2 linked regions of the Prochlorococcus marinus str. MIT 9515 genome follow. The protein of the gene in region 1 binds, or shares a complex with, the protein of each later gene. Links are inferred from orthologs where the notes say so. Each region holds a gene or a part of one and is shown on either strand. Other genes may lie near its edges.

Region 1 (8,026 bases):
CATCCTCATGCTGCACAAAATCCTGTATCATTAAATAGTTAATTTCTAACAATGAATAGTCAAATAAAAAACAAAGCGGTTTATTGGGGTACTGGCAGAAGAAAAACTTCAGTAGCTAGAGTTCGTTTAATTCCTGGAAATGGACAAATTAAAATAAATGGTCGTTCTGGTGATGACTATTTAAACTTTAATCCTTCACATTTAAATTCGGTTAAAGCACCTTTGCAAACTTTAGGCCTTGAAAACTCTTATGATATATTCGTAAATGTTTTTGGTGGTGGTTTAACAGGACAGGCAGATGCAATCAAGCAAGGAGCAGCTAGAGCTCTCTGTGACTTGTCTCCAGACAACAGGAAGCCTTTAAAAACCGAAGGACATCTTAGTAGAGACCCAAGAGCAAAAGAGAGAAGAAAATATGGTCTTAAAAAAGCTAGAAAAGCTCCTCAATTCTCCAAACGTTAAAAAGATTTTATTATGCCTAAATCAGAAATTCATCCTAAATGGTACCCAGATGCAAAGGTTATTTGTAATGGAGAAGTAGTAATGACAACCGGCTCAACTAAGCCTGAATTGCATGTTGATGTTTGGAGTGGTAATCATCCTTTCTTTACTGGAACTCAAAAGATTCTTGATACTGAAGGTAGAGTTGATAGATTTATGAAAAAATATGGAATGGGTTCAGCTGATTCCGCTACTTCGCAAGAAACAAAAGAAGCTAAGGAATCAGATAAATAGAAATTTACAAATCTAAATTTAAGCAAAACTTCAATTGGAATACACAACATTAATTGCAAGGTTAAAAACTGCTTCAAAAAGTTTTGTGAATTTAGAAATGCAGTTGGCAGATCCCGATATTGCAAATAATCCAAAAAAATTAGAATTAATAGCAAAAGAAAGAGCCAAACTAGAACCTTTGGTTCTTGATTTTAATCAATTGCTTGATACTGATAAAGAAATTGACGATTCCAGACAACTGCTCAAAGATAATAGGAATGATAAGGATATGGAATTGTTGATTAATGAAGAATTATGTAATCTAGAAGTTCTAAAGAATTCACTTATCCAAAAAGTAACAATAGCTTTACTTCCAAAAGATCCTCGAGATGAAAGAAGTGTAATGCTTGAGATAAGAGCTGGCGCTGGAGGGAATGAAGCTTGTATTTGGGCTGGTGATTTAGCAAGAATGTATGAACGATATGGACAAAAAATCGGGTGGTCAGTAAAACCTATTAGTGCCTCAGAATCTGATATGGGAGGATTTAAAGAATTAGTTATTTCTATAAAAGGAGATTCTGTTTATAGTCAATTAAAATTTGAGGCAGGTGTACATAGAGTTCAAAGAGTTCCAGCGACGGAATCTCAAGGAAGAGTTCATACTTCTACAGCTACAGTTGCCGTTATGCCTGAGGCTGATCCAGTTGAAGTTAAGATTGATCCAAGTGATTTAGAAATTGGTACAGCGAGGTCAGGTGGTGCCGGAGGCCAAAATGTTAACAAGGTAGAAACTGCTATTGACCTTATTCATAAGCCGACAGGTATAAGAGTGTTTTGTACTCAAGAAAGATCGCAGCTACAGAACCGTGAGAGAGCCATGGAAATTTTAAGAGCCAAATTATACGAAATTCAATTAAAAGAAGCTAATGATAAGGAAAGGTCACAAAGGTTAATGCAAGTTGGAACTGGAGATAGAAGCGAAAAAATTAGAACTTATAATTTTAAGGATAATAGAACCACTGATCATAGATTAGGCTCTAATTTTGCATTAGAGCCAATTCTGGCAGGACAATTAGATGAAGTTATAGATGCTTGTATAGCTCAAGAACAAAAGAGGATAATGGAGGATTTTAATGAGAATGAGAATTAAATTTTTTTAGTTTTTAGCAGCTAAACCGATCACATATTTACTCCACTCTTTGTGTTTCCCAGAGTCTATTTGTCTCGTCGCTTCAAAATTCAGATTGCTTAATGGGCGATATGGCTTTCTTTTTAAAGGCATATTTGCTTCTTCAGGAGTTCTACTACCTTTTTGAACATTACATCTTAGACAGGCTGTTGTTACATTTTCCCAATTATCGGTACCACCCCTGCTCCTTGGCAAAACATGATCTATCGATAAATCACTTCCTCTATGGTTGCAATATTGGCAAGAATTATTGTCTCTAAGAAGTATATTTTTTCTTGTAAGGGCAACTTCTCTAAAAGGAACTTTGACGTAATAACGAAGCCTTATAACAGTAGGCAGTTTTTGACCAGAATGTATTAAGTATGATTGATCCTCTTCTAAACTTTCTGCTTTACCTTTAATCATTAAAATGATAGCTCTTCGCCAAGAAGTTATATTTAAAGGTTCATAAGAAGCATTTAAAACAAGTGTCTGGCTCATGCCAAAAATCATTTTACATGTCATGCTAGCGGTATATTTAATTAAGCGCATATAACTACGCAAACATTAATGCAGATTTCCTTTAATAATCGAAAAAATAATGTGGATACTAATTTAAATTTTCAAGGAGAAATTGATCCAACTCAAAGAGCATGGATAGAAGTAAGCAGAAAAGCAATAGAGGCTAACGTTAGGAAGTTAAGATCAAAATTAAAAAATAATTGTGAATTCATGGCAGTTGTGAAGGCTGATGGATATGGACATGATGCCAAAGTTGTATCTGAAAATGCGATTAGAGGTGGTGCTTCTCAATTAGGAGTAGCAACCTTAAAGGAGGGAATAAAACTTCGCTCTTCAAGCATAAATGTCCCAATTCTTGTTCTTGGGAATCTTTATGCAAAAAAAGATTTATTAATATGTTTTAGAAATGATTTGATGCCAACTGTTAGTTCGATTAGGGAATGTTTAATTTGTAATGAAATAGGCAAGATCAATAATATGAAATTTTCGTTACATCTAAAAATTGATACTGGGATGTCAAGATTGGGATTTGAATGTGATGAATTCGTACAACAATTTAATAATATAAAATCTCTTAAAAATATAGATGTTAAGGGCATATATAGTCATCTTGCATGCGCAGATGAAAAGAATGCATTGAATCCCAAAAGTAGAACCCAATTACAAAGAGAAAAATTTCAAGAATTGTTGAAACTTGTCAGTATTGATAATACAAAAAATATCAAGATTCATCTCGCAAATTCTGCTGGCATGATTCTTGGTAAAAACTTTCATTTTGATATGGTTCGCGTTGGATTGGCCATGTATGGTTATGATCCATTAATAAATACAACTGAAAAGTCGCTTCTTAAACCTGCTTTATTTTTGAAGGCTAAAGTGACTTTTGTTCGAACTATTGAGAAAGGTGTTGGAGTAAGTTATGGAAATAAATTTGTTAGTGATAGAAAAACAAAGTTAGCTGTCTTAAGTATTGGTTATGCTGACGGAATTATCAGGAGTCTCTCTGGTAAAATAAGTTTAATTCATAATAAAAAACTTTATCCTCAGGTAGGATCCATAACAATGGATCAAATGATGGTAGATATTACAGATTCTGAGGATATTAAAGTAGGTAGTACTATGCTATTACTAGGATCTGATGGAGAACAAACAATTTCTCCGATTGATTGGGCACATAAATGCGATAGTATTCCTTGGGAAATTCTTTGCTCTTTTAAAAACAGATTACCAAGAGTCCAAGTTGATTAGACATTTCGATTAGATAAATAATTTTGAAAATTTGCTAAAAAATTGATAATGTATAAGAACTGGAGAGGTGGCTGAGTGGTTGAAAGCGGCTCCCTGCTAAGGAGTTACAGGAGGTAACTTTTGTCGAGGGTTCGAATCCCTCTCTCTCCGTATATTCTGTGTTTAAGGTGGTTTATATAAGTTCGTTGAAGTTCATGATCTAATGATATGAAGGTATTTTTAAGAAATTTAAGTCCTCAAAAGTTCACTTTTACCTCAACAACTGGTTTGTAAATAAGGTTATGGTTGAGAATATTAAGGTTAAATTACTTCAATAATAAATATATTGTTTAAAATAGAAGGTCAAATTTAATTTAAAATCAATGTAGGTTAAATAGTAGTTGTCTATTTTTCTTTTTTAAAAGTAGAGTATTAAGGAAATATATAATATCTCGATTGTATCCGATGAGTTCTTATATTCTTGGTCTGTCTTGTTATTACCATGATAGTGCTGCTGCTCTAATAAAGGATGGTGAGATAATTGCTGCTGCACAAGAAGAAAGATTCTCTCGAAAAAAGCATGATTCTAGCTTTCCTAAGAATGCAATTTACTACTGCCTTAAATCTCAGGGAATCACTCTTTCAGATATCAAAGAGATAGTATATTATGAGAAACCTCTTCTTACATTTGAACGTCTTCTCGAGACTTATTTAGGCGCTGCGCCAAGAGGAGGCAGATCATTCATTGCAGCAATGCAAGTTTGGTTGAAGGAAAAGCTATTCTTAAAAACTGAACTTCAAAAGAATCTTAAAGAGGTACAAGCATCTTTTGAATCTGAGATTAATGTTATACCAAATTTACTTTTTTCAGAGCATCATCTTTCTCATGCTTCTGCTGCTTTCTATCCAAGCCCCTTTGAGGAGTCTATAGTCTTATGCATGGATGGAGTGGGCGAGTGGGCAACAACCTCTGCTTGGATTGGTAAAGGTAAAAGCATTAAACCACTCTGGGAAATAAGTTTTCCTCATTCCCTTGGTTTGCTGTATTCCTCCTTTACTTATTATTGCGGATTTAAGGTCAATTCTGGTGAATATAAACTAATGGGTCTTGCTCCTTATGGCGAACCTAAATATGTCGATAAGATCAAGAAACATTTGATTGACATAAAAGAAGACGGTACATTCCGTCTGGATATAAGTTACTTTAAATACCATCGAGGATTCCGTATGACAGGACGGAAGTTCCACGAACTATTTGGTAAACAACCTCGAAAATCAGAAACGGAACTTACCCAGTTCCATATGGACTTGGCGGCATCAATCCAGGCAGTTACGGAAGAGGTTGTCCTGAAGTTAGCAAAATCGCTTAGGCAAGAAACTGGCATCAAGAATATATGTCTAGCTGGAGGAGTTGCTCTTAATTGTGTTGCTAATGGTAAATTGCTACTAGAAAAGATCTTTGATAATATTTGGATTCAACCTGCAAGTGGGGATGCCGGTTCTGCACTGGGCGCAGCCTTGGTTGGTTGGCATCAACATCACCAACAGGAAAGGATTACTAATACTAATGACTCCATGAAGGGTACCTACCTGGGTCCCGAGTTTAGTAATGAAGAAATAACAAAATACCTTCATAGAATTAGTGCTCCTTACCACACTCACGTTGATGTTGATTTATTTGAACTTTTAGCAGAAGAATTAGAGAAGGGTCATGTAATTGGTTGGTTCAATGGTCCTATGGAGTTTGGCCCGCGTTCCTTAGGAGGAAGGTCGATCCTTGGTGATCCACGAAATCAAAAAATGCAGAGCCTGATGAACCTGAAAATTAAGTTTAGAGAGAGTTTCAGGCCATTTGCTCCATCTGTACTCGAAGAAGATGTCAGCAATCAGTTCGAGATGAGTACCAAAAGTCCATATATGCTATTGGTTGCCCCAGTAAAAAAGGAACTCTGTATTCAAATGACAGAAGAGCAAGATAAACTCTTTGGAATTGAGAAACTCAATATCCGTAGGTCATCATTGCCCGCTATTACCCATGTGGATTACTCAGCAAGAGTTCAGACTGTAAGTAGCACCACAAATCCAAGATACTATAAATTAATTGATGCTTTCAAGCGAAAAACTGGTTGCCCCACCATCGTGAATACTTCATTCAATGTTAGAGGTGAACCAATTGTCTGTACTCCACAGGATGCTTATAGATGTTTTATGAGGACAGAGATGGATATTCTAGTTCTTCAAAATCAAATTCTTTTTAAGGGGGAGCAACCTAAGGTAGAGAAAGATGAAAAATGGATGCAGGAGTTTGCACTGGATTGATCATGAAAGAAACAATTTCAAAAAAACAACTACGAGAGTTCGGATTTCTTATTGGTTTTGGATTGCCCATATTGATTGGTTGGTTACTTCCTGTACTTGCTGGCCATGGATTCAGGTTATGGACTGTTTGGATTGGCTTTCCAGCATTTATAATAGGTATGGCTTCACCTCGACTATTGTATTATCCATACAAAATTTGGATAGCACTTGGTCATGCCCTTGGATGGGTTAATAGCAAAATTATCCTTGGTCTTATTTTCATAGTTATTCTTTTACCGATTGCATTTATAATGCGTATTACCGGATATGACTCATTAAGAACTAGACGAAAAGGAGAGAAGACCTACCGAGAAAACAGGCAAGATCATCAAACAGACCTCAAACGTATTTTTTGAACAATGAAAGCATTCTTTGATTTAGTTATAGACATTTGGGACTTTATGAAAGTTCGCAAAAAGTATTGGTTGGCACCTTTGATTATTACGATTGTCCTCATGGGTGCGCTTATAGTCTTCACACAAGGTTCAGTTGTTGCTCCATTTATTTACTCGATTTTTTAAAAAATTAGTAAGATTAAACTTCCAAAGAATTTCTTTTTTTAAATTTCTAGTAATAAATTAGTATCTTAATTGATAATTATGGCAAGTAAAAATTTCTGTCTTTGAATAAAAATTAAGTACTGGTGGGTAGATTGGTGAGTGAGGAATTTTTAATTACAATATTAATTTTTATTTTAAAAGTGGCATTGCAAGATATCTTGAAAATTCAAAGTTATGTTTGTATGAATTTGTGATGTTAATAAAAATAATTAAAAAATTAGCTACAAGATTGTTAAAAATACGAATTAATCTCAAATTTTTGAAATTTTGAGTTTTTAAATCCCAGTTCTCGAATGATGCCCAATAATAGCCGTAAAATCTCAAAATTAAGAATGTATTAATTTGATTGTGTTTGCCAAATAAGGAATAAGTATTTCTGCAGGATTTCAATTTATTTGTCACAAAAGAATTGGGGTGATATTTAGATAAATAGGTACCATATGTCTCAAATTCACTAAAACCACTTCCGGTTTCGTTTAAATGCTCTTTATTAATTTGACTTATTACAGTTTTTACCCAAGAAAGATTTTTAGAATTCGCTTTTTCTATTAAAGATATTAAATCATTCATTATCTTTGAATTAATTAGCATATGCTCGCTAATAAAAGAGAAGTTATTTGTTTTAAGTAGACCAAAATTTTTTATGGTTTGAAAATAGGGTTTATGAAATTCTTTGCTCGTATTAATAATTAATTTATTTGATTCGTCGAAGAATTTAATTTTTTTTAGCATAACGGTATCTGAATCCCAAATTAAATAATATTCTGATAAGTTGGGATACCTTGAAATATTCATTTTCAAGAATTGTTGAAAATACCAACCTGCTCTCTCTGCCTTACCTCCATATTCTCTAAGAGTATTGGCAACATCAGTTAGTTTTATATTGGGAATTATTTTATCCTCATCAAGAATAATTAATGAATTCTCTTTAGGAAAATTTTGTTTGAAAAAATTTATATTTTTTTTAGGAGTAATTATAAATATCCTCTTCGCTTCAGATAATTCAATTAAGGACCTAATAGCGCGAATTCCAATTTCTAAGTGATTGTTACTAATGCAAGTTACAATATCATAGGAATTTTTCATTTATTAAGAGGTATTTTTAAACTAATGTTCTTAATATTAGTGGAAAATTAAGTTCTGAAAAAAAGTTAAAACATAATTGATTTCTAAAGTTGAAAATTTGGTAACTTAAAAAGTAATAAGTAAAAAGATGAAATTACAAAATAATTGTTAATAACTGCCACGTTAATACTAAAAATATAGTGAGTAATTGGGCGTGTAAATTTCTTAAAAAAGTACTCACCTAATTGCCCTAAAGTTTATCTAGGATCTAAATGATTATCTTATTTATTATTACCTCTTTGTTCTTATTTGTGTGAATTTTTCATAGTTGATATTTTTTAAAAAAATCAATATCTATATTTTTAAGCTCATTCACTGAATCAAGAATTAAATCAGCTCCTGCCTCCTTAAG
Region 2 (3,007 bases), 1.2 Mb from region 1 along the record:
CTAGTTTTAGCTCATGACAGAGTTGATATGAGCTCATTGACCACTGATCTATTGGATAAGATGAGAAAAGAAATCCTTGATGTAGTTGCTAAATATGTTGAAATTGATTTTGAAGAGGTTGCTGTCAGTCTAGAAACAGAGGATAGAATGACTGCATTGGTTGCTAATCTTCCTATAAAAAGAACTCTCACTGGAGAAATAGAATTCAAAAAAAATCACGATAACCCAAAAAAGAAATAAAATTTCCAAAATCAAAATTAATAAATTATCAATTTACACCTAACTGTATGTAAAATAAAATTTATGCCGGCTTAGCTCAGCGGTAGAGCAGCGCTTTTGTAAAGCGAAGGTCATCAGTTCAAATCTGTTAGCCGGCATTCATATAGTTACAAATCTACTCACTCTTTTTTTGTTGAAAATAGAAAAATAAAACCTAATAAAATAAAAAATGTTAAAAACCTCAGCTCAATTAGATTAGTTAACAATCTAGATAAAGGTGCAAATATCCAATAAAAAAAAAATTGTATTAAAAAAATAAAAAAGAAAAGAGAAAGCATCACTTTATTCCTGGAATGAAAACTTCCCCTTCCCTAATGAGTTTCCATTTCTCATTATTCACCCAAGATATAATTGTACTTGCTTTTCCACTACATTTTGGCCAAGGAACAGGTCCTAAAATATCCACATTAGGCAAGTCAAATGAAATATCTTTTGCATTTGTAGAGGGTGGTAAACCTGAGATATTTGCACTTGATGTTAACAAAGGGCCACTTTCCTTTATAAGGTAATTGGCCATAATTGAATTGGGAATTCTTAAACCTAATGTCAAATTTTTATTAGAAAACAATGGTTTACTTTTCTCAGAAATAGGAATAATCATTGTTAATGGTCCCGGCCAATACCTAGAAGCCATATATTTGTAATCCTCAAAAGCAGTTTTATGAACAAACTCATTTAATTGAAAACTTTCAGCTCCCATCAAAATCAAAGGTTTCTTTACATCTCTTTGTTTAATCTTATAAATTATCTCTGAGAACTTTGGGAGGCATCCAATAGCAGGTAAAGTATCAGTATGAAAAATTATAGGTAAGCCAATATTTAGTTTTTCTACAGCTAATTTATTAGCAATAACATTCATTCGTTTTCTCCTAATAAATTATTTATATCTTCCAATTGTAAATCTTCCAATTCCAGACAAATCTTTTAATACTTCTACATCAGTAAATTGATTTTCAATAAATAATTGTTTTACTCTGGCACCTTGATCAAAATGATTCTCAATTAATAACCAACCTTTTTCTTTTAAGTATAAAGGGGCATATTTAACTATTTCCCTTACGTGATCCAAACCATCTTCTCCTCCCAAAAGAGCATTCTTAGGTTCAAAATTCTTTACCTCTATTGGTAATTCTTCATAAGTATTTTTTGGAATATATGGAGGATTAGCTACCGCAAAATCTATCTCCCCTTTGAGATATGTTAGAGGCTCCCACCAATTCCCACTATAAAATTTCAAATTAGATTGATTAGAGTTATTAGCAAAGTTTCTCGAGGCTATCTCTACAGCATTTTTATTAATATCCGTTGCAATTCCATTCCAGCTTGGATTTTCTAAAGCTAACGAGATACTAATTGCACCTGAACCAGTTCCTAAATCTGCAAAAATAATTTGTCCTTTATTATTATCAAATTTTCTCGATATTATCTCAACCACAAGTTCTGTTTCCGGACGTGGTATTAGAACCTTATCTGAAACCTCTAATTTGAGATTTCTCCAATAACAAATACCACTTAAATATTGAATAGGAATATTAGTACTGAGATGCTTCCCCCAAAAAAATTCAAGGGAGTCTAAATCTAATTTAAATTTTAAATTTTTTTCTGCTTTTATTGTGAGTGAATTTAATTCTTTTTTTGATAATCCACCCAATAAATCTATCAAAAGACTAAACGATTTTTTATCACCACCTTTTAAGAGTTGTTTCTTTTTCCATACCGAAAAGTTTTCAGCAGAAATTTCGAACATTAAATAACTTAATTAGCGCTTTGGGCCAAGTTTACCTTTACCGGAATCTGAGTAAAAGCTTGATTTTTCTCCATCTTGCGTGGAAATAAATAAACCAATCAAAAAAATAGTTGGTACTCCCACAAAGAGAAGGCTTGCTACGAAACCAAAATTTGTTGTTTCCATTTAAAAATACAAATTCAATAATATTATGACTATAGACATTTAAATGGAAATTAAGTGGAAAAGTCGGAAAATTACACTAACTCATTAACAGTCTTAAACAATTTATCTAGGTAGTTTTTTATTTTCAGCTGATTCTTTCAATTCTTTCAAATTTGGTGGAGGAGATTGAGGTTTAGTGAGTATTATCGCAGATGAACTTATTAGGGTTTGACAAGCAAGCCTCCAGTTTTCAGGTCTATTTTTGAGTTTTTCCTGTTCAACTGCAGTAATAGGACTAAGCGAATTTTTCGTTCCTCCTTCCAAAGAAATAAAGCAAGTACTACATTGGCCAACTCCCCCACAATTGCCTAATAATCCCTTTAATCCATAAAGTTGTAATTTCTCTTTAATTACTAACTCTCTCAAATTTTCTCCAGGTTTGCATTTGATGTCCACTCCTTCTCGGATAAATCTGATAGTTGTCATTTTTTTTTGTTATTTTCAACTATTTTGGCGTTTTACCTTGAGAATTGTGACCAAAATATTAACATATTTTTGTTGAAAATTCCCTAATAATGCAGTTGTGCAGTTGTATCTGACTAGTTTTACTAAGAAAATTAATTTATTTACAAAACTCTCTCAAAGTCAAAAAAAACCCTAATATCATGATGTTTAGCTGTTCATTCAGCATCGTCACAAGAATTTAACCGATGGGATTGCCTTGGTATCGAGTTCACACAGTAGTTATCAACGACCCCGGTCGACTACTAGCTGTGCATCTCATGCATACTGCATTATTAGCCGGCTGGGCCGGCTCAATGGCTCTATATGAATTAG

The links. The genes of interacting proteins can lie anywhere in the genome.
Region 2: the proteins of prfA (region 1) and prmC are in contact, whole or in part, in a crystal structure (PDB 2B3T), measured with the Escherichia coli proteins. The link is inferred for Prochlorococcus marinus str. MIT 9515 from one-to-one orthologs.

Annotation. Positions count from the first base shown.
Region 1 is NC_008817.1:1,506,855-1,514,880, reverse strand. Bases 54-2,816 are described here. They hold prfA (peptide chain release factor 1), read left to right. Parts: upstream 54-769; coding sequence 770-1,864; downstream 1,865-2,816. Other genes in these bases: alr (alanine racemase), read left to right, coding at 2,453-2,816; P9515_RS08175 (HNH endonuclease), read right to left, coding at 1,871-2,434; rpmE (50S ribosomal protein L31), read left to right, coding at 475-735; rpsI (30S ribosomal protein S9), read left to right, coding at 54-462. Outside these bases: rplM (50S ribosomal protein L13), read left to right, coding at 1-42; more of rpsI, read left to right, coding at 52-53; more of alr, read left to right, coding at 2,817-3,652; P9515_RS08160 (carbamoyltransferase family protein), read left to right, coding at 4,097-5,950; P9515_RS08155 (SxtJ family membrane protein), read left to right, coding at 5,923-6,345; P9515_RS10005 (DUF5989 family protein), read left to right, coding at 6,349-6,510; P9515_RS09235 (DUF6492 family protein), read right to left, coding at 6,679-7,635; P9515_RS08145 (TIGR01548 family HAD-type hydrolase), read right to left, coding at 7,937-8,026. UniProt on the Escherichia coli protein: Peptide chain release factor 1 directs the termination of translation in response to the peptide chain termination codons UAG and UAA.
Region 2 is NC_008817.1:321,825-324,831, reverse strand. The notes cover bases 92-3,007. They hold prmC (peptide chain release factor N(5)-glutamine methyltransferase), read right to left. Parts: upstream 2,027-3,007; coding sequence 1,157-2,026; downstream 92-1,156. Other genes in these bases: psbB (photosystem II chlorophyll-binding protein CP47), read left to right, coding at 2,881-3,007; P9515_RS01725 (2Fe-2S iron-sulfur cluster-binding protein), read right to left, coding at 2,294-2,656; psbM (photosystem II reaction center protein PsbM), read right to left, coding at 2,039-2,191; P9515_RS01740 (L-threonylcarbamoyladenylate synthase), read right to left, coding at 557-1,138; minE (cell division topological specificity factor MinE), read left to right, coding at 92-240. Outside these bases: more of minE, read left to right, coding at 1-91. UniProt on the Escherichia coli protein: Methylates the class 1 translation termination release factors RF1/PrfA and RF2/PrfB on the glutamine residue of the universally conserved GGQ motif, i.e. on 'Gln-235' in RF1 and on 'Gln-252' in RF2.